2 regions of the Lysinibacillus sp. RS11 genome follow, and region 2 is predicted to be linked to the other one. Evidence: a T-box and tRNA genes for the amino acid it is inferred to sense, from the RefSeq annotation. Region 2 holds a T-box; the other holds one or more tRNA genes.

Region 1 (16,787 bases), 2.1 Mb from region 2:
TACCGTACATTTGAGCAATAAATAACGCAGCAATAGCTTGGTACAGTGTTGAACCATCTAAGTTAAAGGAGTAACCAGTTGGAATAACAAAGGATACGATATCCTTTGGAGCACCTAATTTCTCCATTTTTAGCATGATTCGTGGTAACACTGCCTCAGAACTAGCTGTTGAGAACGCTAAAATTAGCTCATCTTTTAGTACTTTAATTAAAAAGATAATGCTGATACCCGTGAATCTTGCTACAAGACCAAGAACGACAAAGATGAAGAATATCATTGTTGCATAAACAAGTAGAGCAAGTTTACCAAGTGGTATTAGTGAAGCAAATCCATATTTGGAAACGGTTACACCGATTAAACCAAATACCCCGATCGGAGCGAATTTCATTACGAGGTTAGTTACCCAGAACATAGCATCTGCTACCCCATTAAAGAAATCTAATACTGGTTTACCTCGATCACCAATAGCGGCAACCCCTAAACCGAAAATAACAGAGAAGAAAATGATCGCAAGCATATTACCTTCAGCCATTGCCTGAACGATATTTGTCGGTACAATGCTTACAAGAATATCAAATGGACCTTCGTGCTTTACTTCCTCTGTAGTTGCAACGTAACCCGAAATATCTCCTTTAGAGAGCTCTTCCATGTTCACACCAGCGCCTGGCTGGAAGATGTTTGCGGAAAGTAAACCAACTACAATTGCTACTGTTGTAATGATTTCAAAGTAAAGAAGTGATTTCCCACCTAATCGTCCAAGCTTTTTCATGTCACCAGTTCCAGCAACACCAACGATTAGAGTCGAAATAATAATCGGTACAACAATCATCTTAATTAGATGAAGGAAAATATCCCCTAAAGGTTGTAAATATGTTTCAATTTTGGGGTTTCCGTAAAAGATACCGCCAACAATAATCCCTAAAGTCAAACCAATCAAAATTTGAGTGGCTAAACTGATTTTAAATTTCTTTTTCAAACCCTTTGTACCCCCTAGTATTAAATTTTTAGGACTTGCCTTACTTTAATAATACGGAGGACTTATGAAATCCGACAAAATCCGAGAAAATTAATTTAATTTTGTTAAAATGTCTGAATATAATACCTGAATAAATTTCTTAATGTTAACCTTTGCCTTGCGATTTTCATGGTCTTCTATTTGAGTCATAAGTTGACGAATCTCTTTAAAGTCAAAGTATCGAGGTGCATAATATTCGAATTCAGAGTTTGTATAATCAACGACCCCTAAATTAGCGAGATTTATCATTGCCGCTAAAATAGTACGACGCACACGCTGTTCAATGGCTTTACTTTCCTTCAAAATTTCGTCTGGAGTAGGCTTTGTAACAGCCGCTATTTCCTCATATAGCTCCTTTAGCGGAGGAAGTGGTGCGATTTTGTGCTGATGAGCAAGTAATGTTTCGATGATGGCTATAATATCCTCACTTCCGATTTCACCAACGATACCCATATCGTTTAAGATGGATTGAATATGATCTCGTGACGTTGCTTTATGATTTATTTGTTCACTTAGATCAATGTTTGTAAGTGATTGGCGAATTACTAGCAATGAGTTTTTTAGGCGAAATTGTTCAGTTGTTTTACGTAAAACATTCTCAACCTCAATACGGTTTATAGGCTTATGAATAAAGAAATCTATACCTTGTTCATATGCCTCACCAACCATCTCCTTATTCACTACCTGAGAAATCATAACAAATTGTCCCTCAAATCGATTTTGAATAAGATGCTCGACCGTTGCTATCCCATCGAGCTTAGGCATAAGTAAGTCGATAAGCACAAACTCTGGCTGTGTCATTAAAATTTGCGGAATAGCGTCCTCGCCATTGCGTGCTTCACCAATAACTGTACCTAAACCACTATCTTCAATTATTTGTTTTAACATGACTCGACTAGCACGATCATCATCAACAATAAAATATCTCATTTAAGTCTCTCCCGTTTGAATAGTTTGCGTAGGAATTGTAATTTTAAACATCGTGTTTTGATTGTTTGATTCAACGGATATTGAGCCATTTAATTTGTTAACTAATTCAGCAACATGTGAAAGCCCAATGCCAGTTGCCGCGACACCGTCCACATTGTATTTCGTGGTGTATCCAGGTTCAAAAATAATTGAGAGGTCACTTTGTGAAATACCCTTTCCGTTATCACATACTGTTATTACAGTATCATCCTGTTGTTGTTGAATAGCAATAGAAATAACACCTTGTCCTTCAATTGCTTCTATAGCATTAGCTGTTAAATTATTCAAAAGTGCAAGCAATGCAATATGTTCTTTCGTTTGAAAATCGGTGTCTATACTTACTTTAAACTCAATATTTTTTTCGAGTAATTCAGCGTATTTACTATTGCCGTCTTCAATATAATGTAATAATTCAGACAACCTAAGGGTGCCAAAACTCTTCTCACCAACAATTTTAGAAATACCTGCATAAATACGTTGTGAATCTTTCTTTACTTCATGAATTTCCTGGGCAATATGGAGTGCCTGTAAACTTTCCTCACGATTGCCCAGTAACTTTAATTGTCGATATAAATCAAATCCACTTGCTGTAATTGTTTCGATGTGGTTCATAGATTTTTTTAAATAAAGTGTCTCAACATATAAATCTGAGCCGATCGTAAGCATTTCCTGTACACGTTTTTTTTGTTCAGCAATTAAAATAGAGCTATAAATACCTACTACAAAAAAGCTACGCAATAAAGCAACTGCTAATAGTATAAGTAAATCATGAAGGAGTAAAAAAGTATAAGAATGAATGAAAAAACGAATTAGCTGTTCTACTAAATTACTGAAGACTTCACTAAATGCAACTAGTAATCCAAGCATTAGTGGTTTTTCTCTATACTGATGAATACTAAGCATTTGTAGGCATATTGCGAACAATACATAAAATGCAGCAGCAGGTAGATGTGTAAGTAAACTATCTATTAAAGGAACATCGTGTAAAGAATAATTAATGGTAACTCGAAAAACTATTGTCACGATACTTGTAATAAATCCAGCCAAAATTATAGGTGTAGGTCTAAGTAGTGTACATAAAAAGAAAATAATACTTCCTAATCCAAAGCGAAAAGTAGTATCAGTGAAAGGCATTATTTTAATCTCACTACCGATTGCAGTTAATAAAGCAATTATGATGATCCAAGTGAGGGAAGTACGAGTTGTAAAAAATTTTGAGTGCATAAAGAAATCCTCCCTAATCAATTTTAATAGAGCGGGATAGTAAAGAAAAGATGTACTAAAAAGCTTGATTATTCGACAATGCTAAGAAAAACACTTTTGAGAACGTGAAATTATATTTTTTTCAACAATAATGCTTAAGAATAGTCTTAACTATCAAATCAATATTTTTCGTAACAAATAAAAAAATACCACAACCTAAGAGGAAGTGGTATCAAAGTAATTTTTACATACAATTTTGGGGCAAAAAAAAACGGCTACATTCGTAGTCGGAATTTTTAAAAATGGAGGAGGTAGAGGGATTCGAACCCCCGCGCGGTGTTACCCGCCTGTCGGTTTTCAAGACCGATCCCTTCAGCCAGACTTGGGTATACCTCCATAATATATAGCACTGCATGTCTTTTCGACAAAACTTAATTTATCATGTTTTTAAATTCACGTCAACATATTTTTATGTTTTTTTAAAAAAATCTTTATTTACATTGAAGATAGATTATTCCATATAAATATTATGTGTATTAAGTTGCAATTTATGAAAACAGTAAGTATACTAGTTATTGCCGTGCTAGGTGGGAAGGTAGCGGTGTCCTGTAACTCGCAATCCGCTCTAGCGAGACTGAATTCCTTTTTCGAGGCTGTCCGTATTGTTTGGTCTGCCTTTTGCACGTAGTGTTGACGATTGGGTCCTGCGCAATGGATACCCATGAACCATGTCAGGTCCGGAAGGAAGCAGCATTAAGTGGTCTTATTCATGTGCCGCGGGGTTGCCTAATCTGAGCTAACGACAAGAGTAACGCTTATGTGCGGCTGTCGAAGAAAGGTGCACGGCATTAAATTGCCAATTCAAACGCATCCGTCTACAATAGACGGGTGCGTTTTTTTTATGTAGTAATTATGCAAAATAATAACTAGCTTAGAACTTTCTACTTCTATTGAAGTAGAGGGAATTACCTTAAATTTGTGAAAAACAGTAACACTATTTCATAAATAATGGGGCAAATGTTATAATGGAAATATTCTAATTAAAAAAGAAGAGGAGAGGAAATCATTGACGTATCAAGCATTTTACCGTGTGTATCGACCGCAATCATTTCGAGAAATGTCTGGCCAAGCACATGTCAAAAGAACGCTACAAAATGCTCTCCTAGCGAATAAAACAACACATGCTTATTTATTTTCAGGGCCACGCGGTACTGGGAAAACAAGTACTGCTAAAATTTTTGCAAAAGCTTTAAACTGTGAGCATGCACCATCAAGCGAACCTTGTAACGAATGTGCTACTTGTTTAAGTATTACAGATGGTTCACACCCAGATGTTATTGAATTTGACGCGGCGTCTAATTCACGCGTTGAAGAAATACGAGACATTATTGAGAAAGTTCGATTTGCTCCTGCAAGTAGCAGATATAAAGTGTATATCATAGATGAAGTGCATATGCTTTCTACGAGCGCTTTCAATGCCCTTTTAAAGACATTAGAAGAACCACCTTCTCATGCTGTATTTATTTTAGCAACGACAGAGCCCCACAAATTGCCTGCAACGATTATTTCACGTTGCCAGCGCTTCGATTTCAAGCGTCTTTCGACCAATGATATTATTGAGCGCATGAAAGTTGTATTAGAGGATATAGAGTTACCATATGAGGAACAGGGTTTGAAGGTGATCGCACAATCAGCAGCTGGTGGTATGCGTGATGCTTTAAGCTTATTAGATCAGGTCGTATCCTTCAGCGGAGAAAAGCTGAAGCTTGAGGATACACTACTTGTTACTGGTTCCATTAGTCAGGATGTTTTCTATGAATTAGCAGAAGCTCTAAAAGTAAAAGATGTTGCGCAAATGCTTGCGTTATTAGAACAGCTTATTGCGGATGGAAAAGATCCTCTTCGCCTTTCGGAGGATTTGATTACATTTTTCCGTGACTTATTATTGCTGCAAACGAGCGATGATTTAGCAGAATTATTAGAGCTCGTATCACCAGAGGAGCGGGTTTTTACATTAGCGCATGATTTTGCGCCCGATCTGCTCTATGGCTACATTGATATTTTAGCGAAAACGCAGCAAGAAATGCGATTCTCTCATCATACAAAGATCTACTTAGAAACCGCACTACTTAAAATGGTACAGTTTTCAGGTGGGATACTTAGTCAAACAATTACTTCAGGTGAAGCTACTATGAGCCCTGAACTTGCTCAAAAAATAGTAGCACTTGAACAAATGGTGCAACAACTGTCAGCACAATTACAAGCCGGTGCGCCGATGCAGACGGCGCAAGCACCAAAAGAGCAACGTCCACGAGCTAAAAGTCCGAATGGCTATAAAGCACCAACAGGGCGTATTCAAGAGGTGCTAAAGGATGCAACCAAACAAGATGTGCAACGTATAAAATCGGTTTGGGCACAGGCGTTAAGTCAAATGCAGAAGTCTCAATCAGCTCTTTTAGCGGAGGCTGAACCTGTAGCGGCATCTTCAAGTGCTTTTGTGTTAAAATTCAAGTATGATATTCATTGTCAAATGGTTGCCGATAATCAATCTCTAAAAGCGCACTTTACACAATTAATTGCAGGGCAAACTGGTGCTATGTATGAAATGCTTTGTACACCTGAAGAAACCTGGTTAAAATTACGTGAAGAGTTTGTTCGTGATCATGGCTTGCAGCAGCAGAAAAAATCTCAGTCTGAGGGCAATGATGGAGTGGAATTATTAGAGCCACCACCGGCAGAGATGCCAGAAGAGCCGTTTATCGATGATGCACAACCACTTGCTTCACAAGATCCACTTGTGACAGAAGCGGAAAAGCTGTTTGGTAAAGATTTTATTGAAATTGTTGAAGATTAATCATTTAGGAGGAATACGTTTATGCGTGGAATGGGAAATATGCAAGGTATGATGAAAAAAATGCAAAAAATGCAAAAAGAAATGATGGAAGCTCAAGAGGCCTTAAATGCAGAACAATTTGAAGGTGCTGCTGGCGGCGGTATGGTAAAAGTATCTGTTACTGGTCAACGTGAAATCGTAGAAGTAAATCTTGATCCATCAGTAGTAGATCCAGACGATATCGAAATGCTACAAGATTTAATCGTTGTTGCTGCAAATGAAGCATTGAAAAAAGTAGATGAAAAAACGAATGCAACTATGGGTAAATTCACTCAAGGCATGAACCTTCCATTCTAGGAGGTAAATAAATGTACTACCCAGAACCAATATCGAAACTGATTGATAGTTTTATGAAATTGCCAGGTATCGGGCCGAAAACCGCGGCTCGTCTGGCGTTTTTTGTGTTAACGATGAAAGAGGATGACGTTTTATCTTTTTCAAAAGCATTAATTGATGCTAAACGAAATTTAAGCTACTGCTCTGTGTGTGGCAACATAACTGATATAGATCCATGTCATATTTGTACGGACAAACAACGAGATCATTCTATTATTTGCGTTGTCCAAGATACAAAAGATGTGATTGCGATGGAAAAAATGCGCGATTTCAATGGTATGTATCATGTATTACAGGGAGCTATTTCACCTATGGATGGTATTGGTCCAGAGGATATTAATGTCTCTTCTCTGCTAGTCCGTTTGCATGATGAGACTGTTCAGGAGCTTATTTTAGCTACGAATTCGACTATCGAGGGCGAGGCAACAGCTATGTATATTTCTCGTCTAGTAAAGCCGTCAGGCATTCGAACAACACGTATCGCTCATGGACTACCAGTAGGTGGGGATTTAGAGTATGCAGATGAAGTTACGTTATCGAAGGCAATGGAAGGTCGCCGAGAATTGTGAGTGAGGGATTACTATGTTCTTCCGCAGTAAGGGAAAATTAAAAAAAGAATTCGATGACAAGCTTGTAAATCTTATAAAAGAAACAAAAGAGGATTTACAGCAGGCAAAGATAATTGAAGAATTACTAGATGACTATGATCTAGAAGTAATTGCTCAACGAAAAGCAACTGAGAGTATACATTTTTATTTATTCAAGGAAGCTAGAATTCGAAAAGTATTAATTAAATAATAAGTTAATGCCTCCGGCTGTAATTATGCCGAGGCATAATTGATATTCATAGAAGCAAAACAGGAAACATAAACTTTCGTAATTATATACTTTAAGGGGGAAACCGTGTGTCCGGGTTCGTAATTATGAGTTTTTGTGTGCCTGTAGTGCTTCTTTTTCTTTATATAATAATAAGACATGCTAAAATGGGAAAAATATTAGAAGGAATGTCTGTTTTTTGGTTTAGATTTGCCTTTGCCTTTCTTCTATTATTTATTATTCATTTAGGCGTGGGGTATGCCGGCTATAATGTACCTATTAATCTATTTTCTGTTCTAACAATTGCGATACTAGGTATCCCGGGAGTACTAGGGATAACTGCTTTAATATTTTTCTTATAAAATGCTTGCAATACAAAAATATTGTGGTATAGTAATAAGAGTCGTTAAGATAACTGCTGAAAAACAAATGAATTAAATCAAAGAATTTAGTTGTTGACACATGATTAACGATATGTTATTATATAAAAGTTGCTGTTGCGAAACGGTAACAAAATGAACCTTGAAAACTGAACAAGCAAAACGTAATCAATAAAGTTTTTAGTAGCTAACCTTGAGTTAGTGAACGAAACAAAAATTTGGACATCAAACATGATGCCAGCAAAACAATTTGAGCTAATCAAATTTCTTTTTATGGAGAGTTTGATCCTGGCTCAGGACGAACGCTGGCGGCGTGCCTAATACATGCAAGTCGAGCGAACAGAGAAGGAGCTTGCTCCTTTGACGTTAGCGGCGGACGGGTGAGTAACACGTGGGCAACCTACCTTATAGTTTGGGATAACTCCGGGAAACCGGGGCTAATACCGAATAATCTATTTTACTTCATGGTGAAATACTGAAAGACGGTTTCGGCTGTCGCTATAAGATGGGCCCGCGGCGCATTAGCTAGTTGGTGAGGTAACGGCTCACCAAGGCGACGATGCGTAGCCGACCTGAGAGGGTGATCGGCCACACTGGGACTGAGACACGGCCCAGACTCCTACGGGAGGCAGCAGTAGGGAATCTTCCACAATGGGCGAAAGCCTGATGGAGCAACGCCGCGTGAGTGAAGAAGGTTTTCGGATCGTAAAACTCTGTTGTAAGGGAAGAACAAGTACAGTAGTAACTGGCTGTACCTTGACGGTACCTTATTAGAAAGCCACGGCTAACTACGTGCCAGCAGCCGCGGTAATACGTAGGTGGCAAGCGTTGTCCGGAATTATTGGGCGTAAAGCGCGCGCAGGCGGTCCTTTAAGTCTGATGTGAAAGCCCACGGCTCAACCGTGGAGGGTCATTGGAAACTGGGGGACTTGAGTGCAGAAGAGGAAAGTGGAATTCCAAGTGTAGCGGTGAAATGCGTAGAGATTTGGAGGAACACCAGTGGCGAAGGCGACTTTCTGGTCTGTAACTGACGCTGAGGCGCGAAAGCGTGGGGAGCAAACAGGATTAGATACCCTGGTAGTCCACGCCGTAAACGATGAGTGCTAAGTGTTAGGGGGTTTCCGCCCCTTAGTGCTGCAGCTAACGCATTAAGCACTCCGCCTGGGGAGTACGGTCGCAAGACTGAAACTCAAAGGAATTGACGGGGGCCCGCACAAGCGGTGGAGCATGTGGTTTAATTCGAAGCAACGCGAAGAACCTTACCAGGTCTTGACATCCCGTTGACCACTGTAGAGATATGGTTTTCCCTTCGGGGACAACGGTGACAGGTGGTGCATGGTTGTCGTCAGCTCGTGTCGTGAGATGTTGGGTTAAGTCCCGCAACGAGCGCAACCCTTGATCTTAGTTGCCATCATTTAGTTGGGCACTCTAAGGTGACTGCCGGTGACAAACCGGAGGAAGGTGGGGATGACGTCAAATCATCATGCCCCTTATGACCTGGGCTACACACGTGCTACAATGGACGATACAAACGGTTGCCAACTCGCGAGAGGGAGCTAATCCGATAAAGTCGTTCTCAGTTCGGATTGTAGGCTGCAACTCGCCTACATGAAGCCGGAATCGCTAGTAATCGCGGATCAGCATGCCGCGGTGAATACGTTCCCGGGCCTTGTACACACCGCCCGTCACACCACGAGAGTTTGTAACACCCGAAGTCGGTGGGGTAACCTTTTGGAGCCAGCCGCCGAAGGTGGGATAGATGATTGGGGTGAAGTCGTAACAAGGTAGCCGTATCGGAAGGTGCGGCTGGATCACCTCCTTTCTAAGGATATTTTCGGAATACAAACCTAGGGTTTGTAAGATTACGTTTTGCGTTCAGTTTTGAAGGTTCATTCTTCTGAATGAAATACTTCAAAACTTGTTCTTTGAAAACTGGATAAAACGACATTGAAATTGTAACAAACACATTTATTTTTTAAGTTTTTTTATAGGCTTAATAACTTGGTTAAGTTATTAAGGGCGCACGGCGAATGCCTTGGCACTAGGAGCCGAAGAAGGACGGCACTAACACCGATATGCTTCGGGGAGCTGTAAGTGAGCTTTGATCCGGAGATTTCCGAATGGGGGAACCCACTACGTTTAATCGCGTAGTATCTTGACGTGAATACATAGCGTCTTGAAGGCAGACCCAGGGAACTGAAACATCTAAGTACCTGGAGGAAGAGAAAGAAAAATCGATTCCCTGAGTAGCGGCGAGCGAAACGGGAAGAGCCCAAACCAAGAGGCTTGCCTCTTGGGGTTGTAGGACACTCAATACGGAGTTACAAAAGAGCGAGTTAGATGAAGCGACTTGGAAAGGTCCGCCAGAGCAGGTAAAAGCCCTGTAGTCGAAAGTTCGTTCTCTCCTGAGTGGATCCTGAGTACGGCGGAACACGTGAAATTCCGTCGGAATCCGGGAGGACCATCTCCCAAGGCTAAATACTACCTAGTGACCGATAGTGAACCAGTACCGTGAGGGAAAGGTGAAAAGCACCCCGGAAGGGGAGTGAAAGAGATCCTGAAACCGTGTGCCTACAAGTAGTTAGAGCCCGTTAATGGGTGATAGCGTGCCTTTTGTAGAATGAACCGGCGAGTTACGATTACGTGCGAGGTTAAGCTTTAGAAGGCGGAGCCGCAGCGAAAGCGAGTCTGAATAGGGCGAATTAGTACGTGGTCGTAGACCCGAAACCAGGTGATCTACCCATGTCCAGGGTGAAGGTGAGGTAACACTTACTGGAGGCCCGAACCCACGCACGTTGAAAAGTGCGGGGATGAGGTGTGGGTAGCGGAGAAATTCCAATCGAACTTGGAGATAGCTGGTTCTCTCCGAAATAGCTTTAGGGCTAGCCTCGTGATGAGAATACTGGAGGTAGAGCACTGTTTGGACTAGGGGGCCATCCCGGTTTACCGAATTCAGACAAACTCCGAATGCCAGATATTTATACACGGGAGTCAGACTGCGAGTGATAAGATCCGTAGTCAAAAGGGAAACAGCCCAGACCACCAGCTAAGGTCCCAAAGTAATCGTTAAGTGGAAAAGGATGTGGCGTTGCACAGACAACCAGGATGTTGGCTTAGAAGCAGCCATCATTTAAAGAGTGCGTAATAGCTCACTGGTCGAGTGACGCTGCGCCGAAAATGTATCGGGGCTAAACGATTCACCGAAGCTGTGGATTGACATCTACGATGTCAGTGGTAGGAGAGCGTTCTAAGTGCGTTGAAGTCAGACCGGAAGGACTGGTGGAGCGCTTAGAAGTGAGAATGCCGGTATGAGTAGCGAAAGACGGGTGAGAATCCCGTCCACCGTATGACTAAGGTTTCCTGAGGAAGGCTCGTCCGCTCAGGGTTAGTCGGGACCTAAGCCGAGGCCGATAGGCGTAGGCGATGGACAACAGGTTGATATTCCTGTACCACCTCCTCACCGTTTGAGAAATGGGGGGACGCAGTAGGATAGGGTAAGCGCGCCGTTGGTTGTGCGCGTCCAAGCAGTAAGGCGTGTGTGTAGGCAAATCCGCACACTGTAACGTTGAGCTGTGATGGCGAGTCCGTATGGACGAAGTTCCTGATTTCACACTGCCAAGAAAAGCCTCTATCGAGGTGAGAGGTGCCCGTACCGCAAACCGACACAGGTAGTCGAGGAGAGAATCCTAAGGTGTGCGAGAGAACTCTCGTTAAGGAACTCGGCAAAATGACCCCGTAACTTCGGGAGAAGGGGTGCTCTTGAGCGTGCAAGCGCATGAGAGCCGCAGTGAATAGGCCCAGGCGACTGTTTAGCAAAAACACAGGTCTCTGCAAAACCGTAAGGTGACGTATAGGGGCTGACGCCTGCCCGGTGCTGGAAGGTTAAGAGGAGTGGTTAGCGCAAGCGAAGCTGCGAATTGAAGCCCCAGTAAACGGCGGCCGTAACTATAACGGTCCTAAGGTAGCGAAATTCCTTGTCGGGTAAGTTCCGACCCGCACGAAAGGCGTAACGATCTGGGCACTGTCTCAACGAGAGACTCGGTGAAATTATAGTACCTGTGAAGATGCAGGTTACCCGCGACAGGACGGAAAGACCCCGTGGAGCTTTACTGTAGCCTGATATTGAATTTTGGTACAACTTGTACAGGATAGGTAGGAGCCAGAGATCTCGGAGCGCCAGCTTCGAAGGAGGCGTCGGTGGGATACTACCCTGGTTGTATTGAAATTCTAACCCATGCCCCTTAGCGGGGCAGGAGACAGTGTCAGGCGGACAGTTTGACTGGGGCGGTCGCCTCCTAAAAGGTAACGGAGGCGCCCAAAGGTTCCCTCAGAATGGTTGGAAATCATTCGTAGAGTGTAAAGGCACAAGGGAGCTTGACTGCGAGACCTACAAGTCGAGCAGGGTCGAAAGACGGGCTTAGTGATCCGGTGGTTCCGCATGGAAGGGCCATCGCTCAACGGATAAAAGCTACCCCGGGGATAACAGGCTTATCTCCCCCAAGAGTCCACATCGACGGGGAGGTTTGGCACCTCGATGTCGGCTCATCGCATCCTGGGGCTGTAGTCGGTCCCAAGGGTTGGGCTGTTCGCCCATTAAAGCGGTACGCGAGCTGGGTTCAGAACGTCGTGAGACAGTTCGGTCCCTATCCGTCGTGGGCGTAGGAAATTTGAGAGGAGCTGTCCTTAGTACGAGAGGACCGGGATGGACACACCGCTGGTGTACCAGTTGTCTTGCCAAAGGCATCGCTGGGTAGCTATGTGTGGACGGGATAAGTGCTGAAAGCATCTAAGCATGAAGCCCCCCTCAAGATGAGATTTCCCATTACGCAAGTAAGTAAGATCCCTCAAAGACGATGAGGTAGATAGGTTCGAGGTGGAAGTGTGGTGACACATGGAGCTGACGAATACTAATCGATCGAGGACTTAACCAAAATGTTTGAAACATTCAATGCACGTTTATCCAGTTTTGAAAGAACAAAACCTTTCATATAAGGGTTTCAAGATACGAGTAGTACAAGGAAGCAAACGAGTGAATGAGGGAGCGTACCTCTGTACGTGACCGATTGAGCGAGAAAAGCTGACGCAGTAATACGCCGTGTATTGGAGGTCGAAAATAGTCTAGTGATGATGGCAAAGAGGTCACACCCGTTCCCATACCGAACACGGAAGTTAAGCTCTTTAGCGCCGATGGTAGTTGGGGGCTTCCCCCTGTGAGAGTAGGACGTCGCTAGGCAAACAGCAGCCACTGAGAAATCAGTGGCTTTTTTGTTTGCTTTCAAGAGCTCGACAAATACCTAAACCCTGAAAAATGTTGCAATTTAATTGATTTAAATTAGCAAAAAAGGGGTTACATAGTGAAGATATTTGAATTGAAAAAGTAAGGTTACAGGAATTTATTGAAAATAAAGAGGAATGAGCTATTCTAATACAGGGTTATTTACATCATGAATTTCCAAGTGTACAAGATATAATTTGGGTATTTCAAGGGGATTTCGGTATTATTCATCTCAAAGGCTGTTTCAAGTGCTTGGAATCAAATAATGATCAAGTTAAATTAGTAGAACATCTAGTACAAGAAATGGCGGCAAAGGCCACTAAATAGTATAAATGAGGAGACGAGAATAACTTGCATAGTTATTTGAAGAATAATCTTTGTAGAGCGGAGCTACCCAATTTGCTAGGATAGCTTTTTTATCATGCTATAATTTCGTATAATTAAATAAGAATATAACGGAAATGGGTGTTTTGTTTTGCAAAAGAAAAAGCCAATTGTAGAAGGGTTAGAGCGCTTTCGACTACAACAAAATATTTCCTTTCATGTACCAGGGCATAAGCATGGAGAACTGTCACATCTTCCTCAGGCATTTAAAGATGTAATGCGCTATGATGTAACTGAATTATCGGGTCTTGATGACCTACATCATCCAGAGGAAATGATATTAGAAGCAGAAAACTTGTTGGCAGATACATATGGGGCGATGAAGAGTTTCTTTTTAGTAGGTGGATCGACAGTTGGTAATTTAGCCATGATTTATGCCACATGTAAAAAAGGTGATACAATTATTGTCCAACGTAATGCACATAAGTCTATCTTTCATGCAATTGAGCTTGTTGGAGCAAAGCCTGTATTTGTTTCGCCACTTTGGGATGAACGAACATTAACTGCAACACATGTTTCTTATAGAGATTTAAAAGAAGCTGTTGATTATTTCCCAGAGGCTCGTGCAGTAGTTTTAACATACCCTACTTACTATGGTGTGACATCTAAAGAAATAGAGCAGCAGATTGCGTATTGTCATGAAAAAGGTATTCCTGTTTTGGTGGATGAAGCACATGGAGCTCATTTTAGTGCGTGTACTTTATTCCAACCGTCATCATTGACATATGGTGCTGATATCGTAGTACAGTCAGCACATAAAACATTGCCTGCAATGACAATGGCATCCTTTATGCATGTCAATTCAGACTTCATCAATGTCGACAAAGTAAATCATTATTTACGGATGCTACAATCTAGTAGTCCATCCTATCTCTTATTAGCTTCTTTAGATGATGCACGCTATTATGTACAGACATATATGGAGAGTGACGGTGCATATATAATAGAAAAAAGGAATCAATGGATAGAGGCATTACGGGCTATTGGTTCTTTGGAAGTTATTGAAGTAGATGATCCAATAAAATTATTACTCCGCGTTGATGGCTATAGTGGCTTTCAATTACAAGAGGCATTAGAAGCAAAGCATGTTTACGCAGAGCTAGCAGATGCAAATCAAGTATTGCTTGTGCTACCGTTGTTGAAACAGGGTCATAGCTATCCATTTGCAGAAATTCGTGTCCGTATTAAGGATGCAATAACATTGTTATTGAGCACGCCAATGGTAGAAATAATAACTGCTTCTCAAACAACCTACAATTTTGTAGCTATTACGGAACCCGCTTATACATTTGATGAAGTTGAAGGAGCGGAAAAAGAATGGTTGCCGTATATGCGTACGATGGGGCGTATCTCCGCAAGTATGATTATTCCGTATCCACCTGGTATTCCATTGCTTGTTCCGGGCGAAAAAATAACAGTAGCAAAGTTGAGTCAACTTGAGGAATTACTAGCTACTGGTGCGACGTTTCAAGGAAATCACCGTTTAGAAGAAAAAATGATAGAGGTCATTAAATAGTTGGAGGCAATAACAGCATGAATTGCAATTTATTTATTACATTTGAAGGTCCAGAAGGTGCTGGAAAAACAACAGTTATTCAAAAAATAGCTGAGCGACTTGCACAAGAAAATATTGATGTTTTAGCAACGAGAGAACCTGGTGGTATTGAGATTGCTGAAAAAATTAGGACGATTATTTTAGACCCTGCTCATACTGCCATGGATGAACGTACAGAGGCATTACTATATGCAGCGGCGAGAAGTCAGCATTATTTTGAAAAAGTACGACCTGCTTTGGATGCTGGTAAAATGGTTATTTGTGATCGCTTTATTGATTCATCTTTAGCATACCAAGGATATGCACGCGGTATTGGCGTCGATGAAGTATTATCTATTAATGAGTTTGCAATCGGTAAGAAGTTACCTGATATGACAATATTATTTGATCTTGCTCCAGAGGTTGGCTTAGCCCGGATTCATGCCCACGGAGAGCGAGAAGTAAATCGTTTAGATGTTGAAAGTTTAGCTTTTCATAAGAAGGTTCGGGAAGGGTATTTACAGTTAGTGGAGCGTTATCCTAAGCGTATATATGTCGTCAATGCAGACCAAAATATTGATCGTGTAGTTGAAGATGTATGGTCATTATTATATGAAGTAATGCAGTAAAAACATGAAGTTGTTCACCACATTGTGATATAATGGTAACATCTATTGTTTTATCTTCATTCAGGCGATATTTGGACACCAACTGACTGAAGATAAAGTCTCCGTTGCATATTTGATTTGGCTCTATAACGCTTATTAAATATGATAAACATTTCCCGTAGATGCTACTGTATTAAAAAAGGTAGTTAAAATTTATTTAGGTGAATTTTATAAAAGGGGTGAGTGCGAATGAAGTTAGTCGTAGCTGTAGTTCAAGATCAGGATAGCAGCCGTTTATCGAATGCTTTAACGAAAAATCAGTTTCGTGCAACTAAGTTAGCGAGCACAGGAGGATTTTTACGCTCAGGAAATACGACGTTTCTTATTGGGACGGAAGACTCTCTCATACCCAAAGTTTTAGATATAATTCGTGATAATTGTCGAGCACGAGAACAAATGGTTGCACCTGTTTCACCATTAGGTGGAAATGCAGATTCCTATATACCTTATCCTGTGGAGGTGGAGGTAGGGGGAGCAACTGTGTTTGTATTACCAATTGAACAGTTTCACCATTTTTAAATTATTGCCATGTTAAATATAACGTAAACACATTATAAATTAGCTTTTCCGTATTTGATAAAGAAAGCAAGTGGGGGCGAAAACAGCTTGAAGATCAATCAAGATATACGTGTCGGGTTAAATACTAATCGTAAAGAGCCACTGCATAACAATAATCAAAATAACCGATTTGGAGATATGGTCGTCAAGCAAGGAACCAAACTGCAAACTGAACAACTTACAAGGTTGCTAGGAGATATATCTACCGCGGGTGACCGTGTTGCAAGATCACGTAATTTACGAGAACTTGCTCGTTTTAAAATGCTTGTTAAACGATTTTTACAAGAAACAGTAGAGCATGGTATGGAGTTAAAGCAATCACATACATGGAATCGTTTTGGTGAAGGAAGACGCTTAAAAATTATTGAAACCATTGATACGCGTCTTGTGGAGCTTGCGCAAGATATTTTAGATGAAGAAAAAGAAGCAATTGACCTTCTTGATAAAATCGGTGAGATTAAAGGCCTATTAATTAATTTATATATGTAAAACCCGTGTCTTGTTCTCTTGTAGGCGCGGGCTTTTTTCAAATCTATTCAGCAGTCATGTTTACAACACTAGGTAAGGAATTACTTGTGAATGACATGAAACTAATATGTAACTAATCTATCTACACTAAAAAGCAGATATTTCTGTACTAAAAGTGAGCAATTGTTATAGGAAGGAATTTAAATATATGGCCAAGAATGTTGAAGAGCTATTCACACTACAGCCAGTCGTAATGAAGCAGCTTCAAACGATTTTTGACAAAAATAG
Region 2 (16,787 bases):
TCTTCGAATAAGATATATTATTCTAAATCGAAAAGAAGGTGGTATAATGTCAAATCAACGAGGTCATAAAGATAGTAATGATGGGTCTAATTCCAAGGAATTACAAAGCAGTGTGGAAAGTAAAAATGAAAAAGTAAGGATTATTGTAAAAAAAGATGGAGAAGAAATTAGGACTGATTCTCCTGTATCGGATAAGTTAAAGCTTGTAATTGTTATAAATAATCAGTTCACTAGTGCACCTAATACCACGCAAATTGCAAGTGGGGCAGGAAGAAATAGTGCAGCTGGTAGTAATGCTGCAATAGATTCCTCGAATACCGATCAACAGCAAAGTGTGGGAGCACAAGGGGTAGCTAGAAACAGCGGTATGAAGGGAGAGCAGACTCAACCTCACGAACAGCATGAAGACTGTGATGGTGACGAGGAAATTGTTATCATCATCAATAATCAGGTAAATAGGGGGCAAAGACAGTCGTCAGCTACTCAGGTAGCAAGCGGAAGCGGTTTAGATAGTACGGGAGGAACTAATTCAGCCATAGGAAGTTCTAATACGAAGCAGCAGCATGCGGTTGGTGGAGGCGGTCGTGCAATAAATAAGGGTGAAAATGGTGATCAAGAGGAAAAGTAACAATTCATTGGAAAAGTTAAAAAGGATTAACATATAATTATCTACGTAATCTAAAAGAGAATTGATCACATAGCTTATAGAAAGGTAAGAATCAGTTTTTTATTTAATCAGAAGGATAATATCTGGGTCATATCATATTTCTAGTTTTTTAGACTTGGCAGTAAAGTTAACCATTGAAAGAATGGGTAACAAATATTTATTCGCCTTTTTTATAGAATGAGTATTCTATATCTTTTTAGATGATAGTAAAGCAGCGACTAATAGCGAATAGCTGACATGCGTAGGGCCAGAATAATGTATGAGTATATTTGAACGAAAACCTCATTTAGATATGTTACGGTGGACCGTATCATAAATAAGTGGGGTTTATTTGAAATATAGGAAAGCGCCGATCTAGATTAATGATTTTTTGTGTTGCTTTTGATTAAAGAAATTTATGGTAATAATAATTCTTGCATCAATTTAGATTTATTTAAAAAATGTCATCCAGAACTTTTGGTGATGAGCCTATAAATCCCAAAAATAATAGTAATTACATTATTATGGTAGCTTTAAGTGTTAAATTTTGTTAAAATTTACTCGATAATAAAAAGGGAGGAAATAGAGCATTGTATTTCAAGAAAGTCAGTCTTATGTTATGCATCTTATTCATTTCAGCTTCTATATTTACCATACATAATGCAAGTGCAAGTGGTGGTTTTGAAGATATTTCTCCAAGGCATGAAGCTTATGAAGAAATCAATAATTTAGTTGTCAACAAATCAAGCTTCGTAGATGTTGCAGTTGGCCGTGAGCTTTCGGGCTATGTAGAACAGCAACAGCTTAGCTTCTTTAAAAGTGAAAAGGAGCTACCTGTTAAAGATGTAGCTGTACTTGATACATCACAGGTCATTGGATTAGTTTCCTCAACAACTGATGGATTAAATATTCGTAAATCCAAAGATTCGTCATCTAAAGCTAACATTGTAGGTACTATCAATAAAGGTGGTAAACTATCAGTCTATGAAGTTGAAGGAGATTGGTTAAAGGTTTCCTATAATGATACCTTTGCCTATGTTTATAAAACGTATGCACAGTTTTTAGATGCAGATGGTCATGCATTAGGGAATATTCAAAAGCAAGTTACTACAACACAAAGTATAAATAGTTATGTAAAACCTACATCTTCTTCAAAGGTTATTTCGACTGTCAATAGTAAAGTGAAATTACCTGTTTATAAGATAGTAAATGGTTACTATTTAACTGTAGTAAATGGTGTACCTGGCTATATCGTGGCAGATAGTACTGAGGATGTAAAAGTAGAGAAACCTTCTACTCCGAATCCAACTCAAACTCCTCCGACAGTTTCAGGTGATCTACTAGGTCGAGTGACAGTTGATCATTTAAATGTCCGCAAAGAAGCTAACTCTACTTCTACAGTACTATGTAAGTTGAAAAAAGGCGAATATGTTCAAGTAAATAGTATTAACGGTTATTGGGCACAAGTTACTTATAACGATCAAAAAGGGTATGTCCATAAATCTTATTTAAAGATATTAAATCAAAGTGGTAATCCGTTAAAAGATCGTATAATCATTATTGATCCAGGTCATGGTGGCAAGGATCCTGGAACTGTAGTAGGTACTATCGCAGAAAAAAACATTGCTTTAAAGGTCAGCACTCTTGTTACGCAAAAGCTTGAGGCGGCAGGTGCGAAGGTTTTAATGACTCGTACTGGGGATACGTATCCTACACGAGAAGGTCGAGTTGACTTTACTCATGCTAATTATGGTGAGATTTTCGTAAGTATCCATGTTAATTATGCAGCTAATACTTCTGCGCAAGGTACCGAAACATTTTACGCTGAAACACCAGGTGATATGCATCAGGAAGACATTGATCTTGCGACGTTTGTAAACAATCAAATTGTTAAAAACGTAAATATGAATAATCGAAAGGTCAAAAAAGGAAATTTCATTGTAATTGCAAATACGAATATTCCAGCCGTTCTAGTTGAGCTAGGCTTCCTATCAAATAGTGAAGATCGAGCTAAACTGATAGATGATCAATATATTGAGCTATTTGCTGAATCTATCTACAAAGGAATTTTGGAATATTACTCAAAACAATAATAAAAAGGGCTACATAGTTCATTAAAGTGTACCTTTGTAAAGGACATTTTGAAAAAAAGCTAGGCAACCTTTTGAAGCTGCTGTCTGTATTTTGCAGGCGGCAGCTTTTTCAAGTTCCATTGCCCTCGATAATGGTTGTAATACATCCTATAAATTTTCACTTCTCGTTTTACTTCTTCTACTGTTTCGCACGCTTTCATATTGGTTTCATCTTCAAAATGACCGAAGAGGGATTCATGGGGAGCGTTATCCCAACAGTATCACTTTGGCCATTATACGTGCCGTATGCGCTTTTCGAATTGGGCATACAATCTCGGATTTCTTTATAATGCGGCGAATACGTTTTAAGTTATATGTAATCCCATATTGATTTTCTAACGTCATTCCGTTCTTGGGAGTTTTCCTTTTTCATTTTCTGCAATAAAATAGCGTTTAAATTCCTCAGTATAAGTATCGCTTTATCACTAGCAGCCTGCACATTAGGATTACAGTTTAGTTGTTTTTGCTCTTTTTTAGTAAATAATTATTTCGTCATTTATTCCGCTCCGACATCTTTTTTCAAAGTGTCTATCTTAGAGGGTACAGTTTTTGGATAGGCAGCTCTTTTTTCTTTATTGAACTCCCATGAAAGAACGTAATCATCTTTCATTTTCTGTGGTGAAGTGCTGATTTTTGCATTTCATGGACGGCTAACGGAGCAGTTTAATTCAATAATCGGAAGGAAAAAGGTATATAGAAAGGGAACTATTTGATATACCAGATTAAATAAAGGAGAGAAGGCATGAGTAAATCATTTATTGAACAAGTACATTACATTAGAATTCATGTAAAAGATTTAGAAATGTCTGCACAATGGTATAGAGATGTATTAGGGCTTCAGTTATTAAACATTACTGAGGAATTGGCGATTTTAAAAGTAAATGAAGGACCTTTCTTACTTATCTTAGTTCCTACCGAAGATGAAACATTTGCACATTTTACAATTAATAATGAACAAGAATTTAGTATTGGTTTTACAAGTCCAGAATTATCTGAATTTCATCAACACTTAATTGATAATCGAGTTAAGGTCGAGGATATAAAAGAAGATAATGGTCATGCCTTTTTCCATTTTTATGACCCAAATGGTAATAAACTTCAAGTACACTGGTAAGATTAAATAAATAAATTACCTTATTTCATTAACGGGTGCGTTATTGAAAACATTCAATCGTTTTATTCAGACCTTTCCATTGAAGACTTCGGGCTCCTCATATTAAAGCAGTCGGTAAATATGTTGAAATTCGCTGAATATGAGGGAGAAATTATCTTAGCGCGAAATGGTCATTTATTGGGTTGTGCATTTCATCCGGAATTAACTGTGATTCAAGAATTCTAGAATATTTTGTATCCTATGGTATTGCTTGCAAAATCTGTTTTCATATAGTACAGTATGGTTAAAATTTAAATAACTGAACACGATGATGGGAAGTAGTAGCAAGCACGTTTTTTTTAGAGAGTCAGCGGTTGGTGGAAGCTGATAGAAGCACTTGTGAATCCGTCCTGGAGTTGCACAGTCGAAGTAATGTAAGTAGGCTGTAGCCGGCTGAAATGCCGTTATGAAATAAGTGGATTAGGTATATGCCTAATCAATTAGGGTGGCAACGCGGGTAGCTCTCGTCCCTTTTTAGGGATGAGGGCTTTTTTGTGTTTATTTTGATTCAAAGCGGAGCTATTCGAGTTTAGCTTGCAACGCAATTAAACCAAGACTTAATGGATGCAATGTCATTAAACTACTGGAGGTATGACGATGTTAGATATTAAACGCGTACGCGATCATTTCGCGGAAATTAAAGAAATGCTATTAACACGTAATGAAGATTTAAGCAACTTAGATGACTTTGAGGATTTAGATGCAAAGCGTCGTGAGTTAATTGCTAAAACAGAAGAATTAAAAGCAGAACGAAATAAAGTATCTGAACAAATTTCTGTTATGAAACGTAACAAAGAAAATGCGGATGAAGTCATTGCGCGTATGCGTCAGGTTGGCGATGAAATTAAAGAATTAGATGTCCAATTAAATGATGTAGAAGAACGCTTTAAAGATATGATGATGCGTTTACCAAACGTTCCACATGAATCTGTACCAGTTGGCACAACAGAGGACGATAATGTAGAGGAATATACTTGGGGTGAGGTACCAACATTTGATTTTGACATTAAAGCACATTGGGATCTTGCTACAGATTTGAAGATTGTTGACTTTGAACGGGGAACAAAAGTAACAGGTAGCCGTTTCTTATTCTACCGCGGGCTTGGAGCTCGTTTAGAACGTGCATTAATGACATTTATGATGGATTTACATGCAGATGAGCATGGTTATGAGGAAATGCTACCACCTGTCATTGTTAATCGTGATAGCTTGACGGGTACTGGAAATCTACCTAAATTTGAAGAAGATGTATTTAAATTAGAGGAAACAGATTATTTCATGATTCCAACGGCAGAGGTACCTGTAACAAACTTCTATCGTGATGAAATTTTACTGGCTGAGGCTTTACCACAAGGCTTTGCTTCCTATAGTGCGTGCTTCCGTTCAGAAGCAGGCTCTGCGGGTCGCGATACACGTGGTTTAATTCGTCAACATCAATTCAACAAAGTAGAATTAGTACGATTTGTAAAACCAGAAGAATCTTATGAACAGCTAGAACTATTAACAGGTCATGCTGAAAAAGTACTGCAATTATTAGGGTTACCATACCGTAAACTAAAAATGTGTACAGCTGATTTAGGATTTACTGCAGCGAAGAAATATGATTTAGAAGTTTGGATTCCTGCACAAAACATGTACCGTGAAATTTCTTCTTGCTCTAACTTTGAGGATTTCCAAGCACGACGAGCGAATATCCGCTTCCGTCGTGAGCCAAATGCAAAACCAGAATATGTTCATACATTAAACGGTTCAGGTCTTGCCATTGGTCGTACAGTTGCCGCTATCCTAGAAAACTATCAACAAGCTGATGGAAGCGTCGTAATTCCTGAAGTGTTAAGACCATACATGGGTGGTAAAGAAATAATTGCACCAAATTAAATAACGGGCAAAAGCTATTTTAGCTATCCTTTAACAGGTAATTGTCTTGCCTTTTTATCGATTTACTGATGCTTTTAATAGTATCGGGTGTTGTAAACACAGTGAATTGAAAAAATGTTTTATTTCTTAAAGGAATTTTAGACTAAAAAAGATGTTCCTATAATCAAGGATGGGATATATTAGGGAAAATTTAGAAATGACATTTTGCAGCTCTTTCGCATTTTCCACTATTCCGCATTCGGGCGCTTTTCTTTAAGAAGGAAAGCGTCTATTTCGTTATAGAGACATATACTTTAATAAAGTGTTATCCAACACTGCCTAGGAAAGGATTTTTAAAAGGGAATTACATTGTTCAATTGAATATAGATATATAACTAATAAAAAGTTGGTGACTTATGAGGATAGTTATAACAATTGGATTCGTGGTTATAGCTGGAGCATTTGTATTTTACAACAAACTTTATTTCCTTTCATAAAAGGGATGTACCAAATTTAATTGTTTGGGAGGATGTGCGTTTTGATGGATTACGTTTATCATATGATACCTAAAAAAATGACGGGGGAGGTTCTTATTTCCCTTAACGAGATAAAATTGATACATCCGGAACTTTATAAAACTTACTCAAAAAAGTATTCTGACCATCCAGAAAGGCCGAGCTTATTATTGAAAAGAATCCCCAAATTAAATTGTTTATGGAATGATGTGATTTTTTTACTACCTCTTCATCCTTACTATGTTTACGAAGCATTACATTCTCTTGGAATAAGTATTAAAAAAGATTTGATGTTTTATGAAATACCGACGGAAAGATTAATGAAAAATAAAAATGCTGTGTATTTCTATAATAAAGAGAATTATATAGGTCCTGCTTCGGATATACCTGATGAAGAAATTCAAATCATTGATATCATTTCATATCCAGAATGTTCAGCTTTACCATCAGACACATTAGCCTACTTCACAGAAGAACATAAAAAGGGTGTAAACTTCGGGATGTTTGCACATATTCCTCATATTTTGAGTTTAGGAAACATTAATATTAAAGGTGTAAATATGATTAATTGGAGTGCTGCTCCAGTTCAAACATAATGCGACCTTGTTCAACTCCCATGAAAGAACTGTGATGTAGCGCTGGTTTTTGCGCTACATGATAGCTAATGGGTAACCGATTTTTACATTGACTGGAACACATATACATATAAAAGGAGGAAACGACAAGTTGAAATTGATTTGTAAAGCATGTAATTTAGAAATTTCTGAACCATTATCCGAATTAAAAGACTTGAATTTGATTAATAAAAAGGATGGTCATGATTATATTCCTAGAGGCTATTATTTAATTCAAAAAGAAACAGCTTATGAACTATTAGAAGGATCTATCATTATAAACGTTAAAGATTTAATCAATTCAAATCGTCATTCAGATAGCAGTAGATTAAATGGTTGTTGTGGTCTTGACGGTTGCGATGGAATGAACAGGGTTTGCTTGCATGATCACGAAATTGGTACAGAATACTCTGATTGTTGGAGGTTTCATAAAGTTGTATTAAATCCAGAGTTAGTACAATTTATTTAAGATTTACAATTACACGGTGTAGTTTAGTTGAAGAAGGAATTTTCACATTTTTACTTGAAATATATCTATAAAAAGACTATCGATGGAGGGCTATTTATGGCATTAGTTTCAATCTATACAGTGGGTAGGCTAAACCATCCCTATGACCACCCTGCCTCTCGTGAATTTTATCAAGTGGGAAATGAAGTATATCGTCAGGCAACTAAGTCAGGACTTATAGAGATATTTTCACCTGAAGGAGTCCCTTTTCCTGAAGAAACCGTAAAGGGAACGGGTTCTCCTATTCTTACGCTAACGGTATGGAGAAGTCTTCAATCCTTATATCGCTTTACCTATTCAGGAAAGCATATACAAGCATTACGAGATAGAAGCAAATGGATTGAGCCATATCCAGAGAAACATCTTTCTTATGTAGTTTGGTGGACAGAAAAGGTGAAGGATGTCACATGGGAGGAGGCATTTAAGAGATACAACTATTATATTCTGCATGGTCCAACTCCTTTTGCGTTTGATTTTAAACAATCATTTGATGAACAAGGGGAGAGGTTCTTGATTAAGTAGCATGGGCCCGCTCTGGAGGGAATTGTGAAGTATTCACTTAAACTAGCGTAGGCTTTAATTTAAGACCATTGAGTTGCATAGGCAATTCTCTTTTTCTTTATTGAACTAACGTAAGCAGAAGAGTTGAACAAGGGGAAGGCTTCACCATATAAAAACTATCCATAGATTGGGTGAATATTCCGATTTCTAACAATGAAGTACCCAAACTAAGAGAACTTGTTGGATGGGATAGAAGAGAAAAAGATTACCCGACATTATTTAAGCGTTGTAATTTCTGGGCTGGGGTAACAGAAATGAAAGTAAAAAATTGATTACTTTTGGTTATGTGTGTGGAATGGGCTTAGTACATGGTTATGTGGAAGATATAATCGTTCATCCTGAATCAGTTGAAAAGTGGTATTAACAATAAACAAAGAAATATATTTTTTCCATTATTAGGATAATTATTTATCTCGCAACCACGATGAAGTATAATTTAAATATAGGGAAAATTCAAATCTCGCTTAAAAAAACACACGATGGAGGATGGAATGAATAGGAATAATTTTTTAGAGATAATTGAACAATCAAATATTGCAAATCATAAAGAGTATTTATCTCAAGTGGTGAGGCCAGCAATTGATATTCTTAAGAATAAAAATGCCGAACCACGATTAGGCTGTAGTCGTTTTGGAGGAGCACCTGATTTACCAATTGGTAGCGAATGGCCAACGTATGAGAAGAAGCTGTATCGCTTCATTGGCCAGATCAATTTCACAGAAATCGCATCACCTGAAAGAGGTTTGCCATCGAAAGGGCTCCTAAGTCTCTTTGTAGCAGATGATAATTATGATGATGATGAATATCTAGAGGTGTTTGAGGACGGATATATTCATGGTATCTATATTCCTGAAACGACGAATCTAGAGACGATAATGCCGCCCCATTCAGATATTGGCAAGACTACAGTGATTGAGTTTTTCCCGACTATTGATATTCCTTATGACGAATACCAGTTAAAGGACTGGCCTTTCGATGAAGTTCAGAGCGACATATACACAGAAATCCGGGATTCTCTACATAAAAGTTCGGACTATCTTCTAGGCTATCCTTCTCATTATTCACTAGCGTATGATCCAACGCCTGAAGCAGAATGGATCTCACTGTTAACGGTTGATTCGGATGATAGTCTTGAGTGGTGTTGGCATGATGGCGATAAATTAATGATATTTATTGAAACAGAACGACTGAAAAATTTGGACTTTAGTAGATTAAAGTCTGATGCAGGTTAAAGAGCCATAGATAGTGTAGAAGATGAATCGTTACGCTAAACTAAAAGAGCGTAAATACCATGTTACAAAAGAAGGTTAAATCAATATTTATCAGTGAGAACTCTTTTGATAAACGAGGCCTGACCCGGCGTTTTGTTCAGAAAAAGGATAAATTTAGAAGAGAACCATTATATGTTTTTCTAATATTTGTGGTTATTTATTTTATTTCTTATTGAACTAATGGTGAAGTTTAGTTGAATAGTGTTGTTTAACATGTCTTCAACAATCGAGCCATTTAATGGTGTGGAAGTCTAATTGAGGAGGGAAACTGTGAGGATACCTTTTGTACCTAAAAATGTTGAGATTAATCAAGACCGCTATGATTTTATTAAAGGATATCGAGGCGGAGGATTTATGTTAATTGCGGGTGCTGTCCTTCAATATTGCTGTTGCCATTCGTTTCTTTAGTTTGTTTCTCAATAGCAGCTTTCTTCATAGGTCATTCATTTGTTTTAATAACAGGGATTTGCTCCAGTTTAACGCTTATGTTTATTCTGCTATACGGCTATTTTACTGGTAAAGTATTTGTAGGAAGAACGCTTACTACGTCAATAGGTTTCATAATAGCCGTGCTTTCAATAGCCCTCATTAAAACATCTATTGTAACAATTTATATTCCAATATTTACTTTAGCACTACCATTCACTTTATATTATTTTATTCAAGATAAACTTACGAGTGTACATTCAATTACAGTTAGTACTTTAACAGCTATATTATTTGGTGTATTAATGTACATAGTTCCTTTTTATATAATGTGGTATCTCGTTGTTGGGTTAACGCTTATTTTGGTTATCACGCAATTTTCACGTAAATATCGCTTTATTTAGAAACTAAAGTTCTTGTTCAACTATCGGAGGCTTTACTTCAATAAGAGGTAGAGCCATTTTCGGTTATATGGAGGCTTGGACTTCCCTCTAACTTATAGAGACAACCTAACTAATGGTTAGTTTGGGTGAATAAGGGGATCAAATTAATCAATTTTTTTATAAAAAACAGTTTCAAAAAATATAGGAAAGCCAACGTTTTGATCAAAACTTTATTCAAAATGTTGGCTTTTTAATTACGGAGAAATCAAGAGTTTAGAGTGATTTTCACTCGGCACTTCTATATAAACATCAAACTCAACAAGCACAAAAACCTTTACGCAAAGAGGCTTATCATTTAAAAGCATCCTTTAACATAGATAGTACTTACCTCTATTGTCAAAATAACAACACTCTTTCTGAATGATATAACATTTGGAATTGGCATGTGCAGTTTTTTGATTCCTGAGTAAAATTCATTGAACAGTTCATTACATTCATTTTGGATTGTAATTGGTTTTATATACAGTTAATAATACAAAAAAACAAGCATTTTTTAGTTTAAACCTCAAATAATAATGATTAGAAATAATTATTTGCAGGAGGTGAAAACTTGAGGAAATATTATCTGTTGATCGTACTTTGCATTCTTGGGATCTTTGTATTTTTTGTAAATGAAAAATCTTTTGCCGACAAAGGTAGGAAGTATTACGAAGAAGCAGGACAAATTTTGTGGGATATCAATACGGATGAAAAAGTTATTGCCTTAACTTTTGATGATGGTCCTCATAAAAAGTATACCCCTGAAATTTTAGATATATTATCCAAATATAATGCAAAGGCAACTTTCTTTATTGTGGGTGAAAATGCAGATAAAAATCCTGAGCTTGCTTTACGTGTACACGAAGAAGGACACGAACTAGCCATTCACACATATACACATCCTCTAAGAACGAACGTTTCCAAACTAATGAAAGAAATAAAACAATCACATGCAACGATTTTTGGAATTACTGGATATTCGCCTGTTTTATTTAGACCAGTAGAAGGTCAGTATACGGATGCCATGATTGATGCAATTATTCAAGAAGGGTATAAAGTTGTCATGTGGTCATGGCATTTAGATACATTCGATTGGAAAAATCCTGGAGAAAAGAGGATTGTTAACACTGTTTTAAAAGGTGCAAAGCCCGGAAGTGTAGTGTTATTTCATGACGGTGGAGGGAATCGTTCGCAAACCGTGAGAGCATTGGAAAAAATCTTACCAGAACTTGAAGAGCAAGGATATAAATTTGTAACGGTTTCTGAGCTGCTGGAAATCCAAAAATTAAGTAAAAAAGAAGGAAAATAACTATTGATAAAAAAGCGCAAATAGGTCAGGGCTTGGTTTCTAATAATAACTAAGCCTTGCTTTTTGAAATTGGTTGAAATTATTATATAATTAAGAAAAGTTTGGTATTTATAATAAAACGGAAGGTGAATAAGATGAAACAAATTATTGCATTAGGGGGAGGGGGCTTTTCTATGGAGCCTCAATCCATTATTAGATACATATATTTTACAGCAATCTAACAAAGCTAATCCTAAAATTTGCTTTGTTCCGACTGCAAGCGGGGACTCGGAAAATTATATTTCGAGATTTTATTCTTTTTTTGACTCCCATCAATGTATTCCGTCCCACTTATCACTTTTTTCTCCGCCTACTCAAGATTTGGAAAGTTTTATTTTGGACAAGGATATAATTTATGTTGGCGGAGGAAATACTAAAAACCTTTTAGCTTTATGGAAAGAATGGTCGTTAGATCGCATTTTTAAGACAGCATGGCATGAAGGAATCCTTTTGACAGGCATTAGCGCAGGATCAATTTGTTGGTTTGAAGAAGGAATAACAGATTCATACGGCGGAGGAAATTTACAGCCGATAAACTGTTTAGGGTTTCTTCCAGGAAGTAATTGCCCTCATTATGATGGAGAAATCAATCGAAAACCAGCTTATCATGATTTGGTCCAAGCAAAAAAGCTCTCATCTGGACTTGCTGTTGATGATGGAGTGGCCGTTCATTTTATCGATCAAGAAATCCATAAAATTGTTAGTTCAAAGCCTAACGGGAAAGCATATAGGGTCTCTTTTGATGAGGAGATGAAAGAGCAAGAATTATTTGTAGAGTATTTAGGAAGTATGTAAAAACTTAAACGTGTTGATTAGGAAAAAATAGGTTTAATATTGAGCGATATAAAGATTTTTTTGTAGCTATTTTGCTCATATATTCCGATTTAAACTGATTGTAGCATAGGGCTACTCGACTCCCACGGGAAAGCGAGTAGACCATAGCGGAAATCAGAGCCTCCTAAAGGATGGATAAAAATGGTTAATCAACAAACCTGTAAAAACTTTAAAGTATAAGCCTACTCATGATATTGAATAGGCTTATTTACATGGGTTACGTGTTTTCATTCTAATTTTTAAAGTTAAGAAATAATTCGTCCTTTACCAAAAGGAATACATAATGGTGTGCCAAAAATAGGATCAGCCGTCATTTTACAATCTAGATCAAAGACATGTTTTACTAACGTAGTGGTCATGATTTCTTCAGGTCTTCCTTCTTCAAAGACGCCGCGATCTCGAACAGTAATAATATGATCAGCATATCGACAGGCCAAGTTTATATCGTGTAGCACCATAATAATTGTCCGTTTTTGCTGTTGATTTAATTCAAATAGTAAATCTAGAACTTCAATTTGATGAGTTAGATCTAAGTAGGTAGTAGGTTCATCTAATAAAATAATATCTGTATCCTGGGCAAGGGTCATGGCGATCCAGGCACGTTGACGTTGACCACCTGAAAGCTCGTCGACCGGTTTATCTCGTAAATGATCCACGCCGGTTGCCTTTAAGGCGTTTAACACGACTTCTTCATCTTTCTCTGTCCACTGTTTGCGCCAGCTTTGATGAGGGTAACGACCTTGTTTAACAAGTTGTAAAACGGTTAATCCTTCTGGTGCTACTGGGGATTGCGGAAGAATAGAAAGTTTTTTTGCTACTTGTTTAGTGGATAATTTAAAAATATCTTGGCCATCTAATAATACAGAGCCATTTTTAGGCTTTAATAATCGAGCAATTGAGCGTAATAGTGTAGATTTTCCACAACCGTTGGCGCCAATAAGCACAGTAATTTCATTCATGGGAATAGATAAATTTAGATTTTCAATAATATTGGAATCACCATAATTTAGTGTAAGTGATTTCGTTTCTAACGTAATAGTCATGACAGTTGACTCCTTTATTTTCTAGGGTTTCTAAATAATAAATAGATGAAATAAGGAGCACCAATGGCAGCTGTAAACACACCAGCTGGTACTTCTAAAGGGCTAAATGCAGTTCGTCCAATAATATCTGCAACCATTACTAGTAAAGCGCCAATTGCTGCAGATGTCGGAATGAGAACACCGTATGACGGTCCTACAATGCGTCTTGCAATATGTGGTGCCATTAAGCCGACAAAACCGATCGCTCCTGCAAAACAAATAGCACTTGCTACTAGACTTGAACTCAAGAGTAATAAGAATAAACGAGTTTTTTGTACAGATTGTCCTAAACTAGCAGCTGTATCATCACCTAATTCTTGGACATTTAGCTGTCGAGTAATAAAAAATGTTATAAGTAGAAGAACTATGATCACTGGAACGATAATTTGGATTTGATCCCAATCAGCACTTTTGACGCTCCCTGTAATCCACTTATTTGCTTCACTCGCTTGATAAATAGGACCGATAATCATTAACATTGTCGTTATGGCTTGCATAAATGCAGAAACGCCGATACCGATTAATACAAGTCGAGTGGGTGTTACACCATCTTTCCAAGCAAATATGTAAACAATGATACCAACGAAAGTTGCTCCGATAAAACCTGCAAGAGGTAACCATTCAATACTAACTGTTAAAGAATGATTGGAATCACTAAAGATGGCTAAAAAACCAACGACCGCTGCTCCACCACCGGCAGAAATACCGATAATATCAGGGGAGGCTAATGGGTTTTTAATAATTCCTTGTAATATAGCACCTGCCACTGCTAAAGCCATTCCAGCAAAAGCAGCAAGAAAAATTCTAGGCATTCGGAAATCAACAATAATTAATTGATCAAACTCAGAACCTTTGCCGAACAGGGTTTGGATCACCGTTAATGGATTTATAAATGAATCACCAAATGATGCACTAAAGAAAAAGACGGCTAGTGTCAGGATGCTAATAAAGGTAAGTTTTTTAGAAGCTTTGACATCAAGTAAAAACGAGATTTTATTTTGTAGTAAACGTATTGTTTTTAACTGTTTCATTATTTTTTTCCACCTTTTCGCGCAAGGTAAATAAAGAATGGCGTACCAATCATGGCTGTCATTACTCCTACTGGAACTTCTTGAGGCATAATGATATAGCGTGCTGCTACATCAGCTATCAGTAAAAGAATGCCACCTAATAGAGCGGCCATTGGAATGAGCCAACGATGATCTGTGCCAACAAACTTTCGCGCAAAATGGGGTACCACAATTCCAACAAACCCTATTGGACCAGCTACTGCAACTGAACCACCTGCTAATAAAATGACAATAATACCTACCATCAACTTCATGAATCCAAGGGGTAGTCCTAGGCCTCTTGCTACATCGTCCCCAAGAGCAAGAATATTCATTTTAGTAGAGATCAACAGAGCGCCAATCCACCCAATGATAAAATAAGGTAATACAGATATAAGAATTTCAATCTTTCGACCTTGTACGGAACCAGCTAACCAAAACAATACTTGTTCGAGTGCTGCTTCGTTTGTTGCAAGTAACCCTTGCGTAAAGGAAGCAAATAATGCACCGATAGCGGAACCTGCTAATGTTATTTTGACTGGCGTTATCGCGTCTCGTCCAGCTGCGCTAATACCATAAACAGATAGAGCAGCTATTGTAGCACCTAAAAATGCAATCCACGCAAATGCTTGCAAACTTGTAACATTGAAGAAAATCATAGCAAAAACGACCGCGAAACCAGCTCCCGCATTAATTCCTAATATGCCTGGTGATGCTAAAGGATTTTTCGTTAATGTCTGCATGAGCACGCCTGTAATAGCAAGGGAAGCACCCACACAAGTAGCGATTAGTGCTCTTGGAATCCGAACATTTTGAATAATAATATGCTCGTTAGAATGATTAAACTGTGTAAAAGATTCAATAGTCGTTTGAATGGACGTATCTGCATAGCCGTATACAATACTGATTCCCATACAAAGGAGTAGGAGTACTGTTCCTACTATTAGTGCAATAGTTTTTGAAAAATTATTTTTTAAAATCATATAAATTCATACTCTTTCTTTGCATATTTATCATGTGTGTTGATTAACCATTTTTATCCCCTATTATTAATTAGAGGCTCATCACCATAACGTGGAGTTGATCTCCGTTCCGGCTGGGCGCTTTGTTGCTGACGCTTCGCTTTCGCACAGATAAAACATTTGCCGCTGACGCTTCGCTTTCGCGCAGAGCTTCCTGGGGGCGTCCGATGAGCCGCTTTTGTTGCTGCTGTCGTTGCACTTTCGCACAGACAAAACCCAGTTGCTGCCGCTACGTTAGCACTACGCTTTCGCACAGAAAACATCCGCTTCGCTCCAGGGTCTCATCTGTGACGCTGATCCCCAAGGAGTCGCCCAGCCTCCACTCCGATCAACTTATATGTATGACAAACGTTTTAACAAATGCCATTCCCAACTTTTGATGATGAATTTAATAACAAGAAGCTGATTTTCGCTAAGTACAACTCTCTTTAATCAGTTAAAAACGGGAATATAATAGCAAAATAGCAACAAAAATCCTTTTATCGCTCAATAATAAACCTATTTTTTCCTAATCAACACTTCTGCATATTTATAAAAAAATATTGACAGTAATAGATTCTTACAATATGATTAATTTCGTTCTTAAGTAAATGAAAGTGATTCTCATTATCGCTTAATCTGCTTAAATATTCTATCATATACATTGGAGGAAGAAAAGATGCAAAAGGCATTTAAAAAACTACTAGTTATGCTTGCTGTTGTCGCTGTATTTGCTTTAGCAGCATGTGGCAATGACAAGGAAAGCAAGAAAGAAGAAAGTTCAACTAAGAGCACTGCCTATACTGTAGTTTAACAAATGAAGGAACAGAAGCACTTTTAGCTTTAGGTATTAAGCCGGTAGGGGCTGTACAAGCATTTTCAGGTAACCCTTGGTATGATCATTTAACAGATAAGTTAGAAGGCGTAGAAGTTGTTGGTTTTGAAAGTGAAATTAACCTTGAAAAAATCGCTTCTTTAAAACCAGATCTAATCATTGGGAATAAATTAAGACAAGAAAAAGACTATGAAAAATTAAGCAAAATTGCTCCAACAGTTTTCTCAGAAACATTACGCGGTGATTGGAAAGAAAACTTTACACTTTATTCAAAAGCGGTAAATCAAGAAGCTAAAGGCAAGGAAGTTCTAACAGCATACGAAGATAAAGTTCTAGCTCTTAAAGAGAAGCTTGGCGATAAAACGAACCAAGAGGTTTCATTCGTACGTTTTATGGCCGATAAATCTCGAATCTACTATACAGATTCATTCTCAGGCGTTATTTTTGATTCTTTAGGATTCAAACGTGTACCAGAGCAAGCGGAATTATTTAAAGATAATGCGAAATTAGGTAATTTAGCTGTTGAGGTAGGT

What was found. A T-box is a leader RNA that pairs with one kind of tRNA and senses whether it is charged. The one in region 2 lies ahead of serS (serine--tRNA ligase), so its partner is inferred to be a tRNA-Ser.
Region 1: it has a tRNA-Ser gene. The T-box ahead of serS (serine--tRNA ligase) is inferred to sense a tRNA for this amino acid. The anticodon was not compared.

The regions. Positions count from the first base shown of each region.
Region 1 is NZ_CP168124.1:33,408-50,194, forward strand. It holds gene AB9L17_RS00235 (cation:dicarboxylate symporter family transporter) at 1-976, opposite strand, end outside; gene AB9L17_RS00240 (response regulator) at 1,067-1,945, opposite strand; gene AB9L17_RS00245 (ATP-binding protein) at 1,946-3,208, opposite strand; tRNA gene AB9L17_RS00250 (tRNA-Ser) at 3,491-3,583, opposite strand; RNA gene ffs (signal recognition particle sRNA large type) at 3,766-4,033, shown strand; gene dnaX (DNA polymerase III subunit gamma/tau) at 4,254-6,041, shown strand; gene AB9L17_RS00265 (YbaB/EbfC family nucleoid-associated protein) at 6,063-6,377, shown strand; gene recR (recombination mediator RecR) at 6,389-6,985, shown strand; gene AB9L17_RS00275 (YaaL family protein) at 6,999-7,214, shown strand; gene AB9L17_RS00280 (pro-sigmaK processing inhibitor BofA family protein) at 7,322-7,594, shown strand; rRNA gene AB9L17_RS00285 (16S ribosomal RNA) at 7,883-9,434, shown strand; rRNA gene AB9L17_RS00290 (23S ribosomal RNA) at 9,616-12,543, shown strand; rRNA gene rrf (5S ribosomal RNA) at 12,730-12,845, shown strand; gene AB9L17_RS00300 (aminotransferase class I/II-fold pyridoxal phosphate-dependent enzyme) at 13,363-14,787, shown strand; gene tmk (dTMP kinase) at 14,805-15,434, shown strand; gene AB9L17_RS00310 (cyclic-di-AMP receptor) at 15,663-15,992, shown strand; gene AB9L17_RS00315 (YaaR family protein) at 16,080-16,520, shown strand; gene holB (DNA polymerase III subunit delta') at 16,708-16,787, shown strand, end outside.
Region 2 is NZ_CP168124.1:2,120,507-2,137,293, forward strand. It holds gene AB9L17_RS10690 (hypothetical protein) at 113-628, shown strand; gene AB9L17_RS10695 (N-acetylmuramoyl-L-alanine amidase) at 1,237-2,739, shown strand; partial or broken gene AB9L17_RS10700 (IS3 family transposase) at 2,799-3,123, opposite strand; partial or broken gene AB9L17_RS10705 (IS3 family transposase) at 3,129-3,262, opposite strand; gene AB9L17_RS10710 (VOC family protein) at 3,521-3,892, shown strand; T-box leader at 4,191-4,406, shown strand; gene serS (serine--tRNA ligase) at 4,529-5,809, shown strand; gene AB9L17_RS10720 (group-specific protein) at 6,330-6,899, shown strand; gene AB9L17_RS10725 (hypothetical protein) at 7,030-7,386, shown strand; gene AB9L17_RS10730 (DUF3291 domain-containing protein) at 7,483-7,947, shown strand; gene AB9L17_RS10735 (YwqG family protein) at 8,478-9,218, shown strand; gene AB9L17_RS10740 (hypothetical protein) at 9,528-9,665, shown strand; gene AB9L17_RS10745 (hypothetical protein) at 9,743-10,087, shown strand; gene AB9L17_RS10750 (polysaccharide deacetylase family protein) at 10,677-11,414, shown strand; partial or broken gene AB9L17_RS10755 (Type 1 glutamine amidotransferase-like domain-containing protein) at 11,549-12,248, shown strand; gene AB9L17_RS10760 (ABC transporter ATP-binding protein) at 12,533-13,330, opposite strand; gene AB9L17_RS10765 (FecCD family ABC transporter permease) at 13,345-14,400, opposite strand; gene AB9L17_RS10770 (FecCD family ABC transporter permease) at 14,400-15,401, opposite strand; gene AB9L17_RS10775 (hypothetical protein) at 15,455-15,703, opposite strand; partial or broken gene AB9L17_RS10780 (ABC transporter substrate-binding protein) at 16,099-16,787, shown strand, end outside.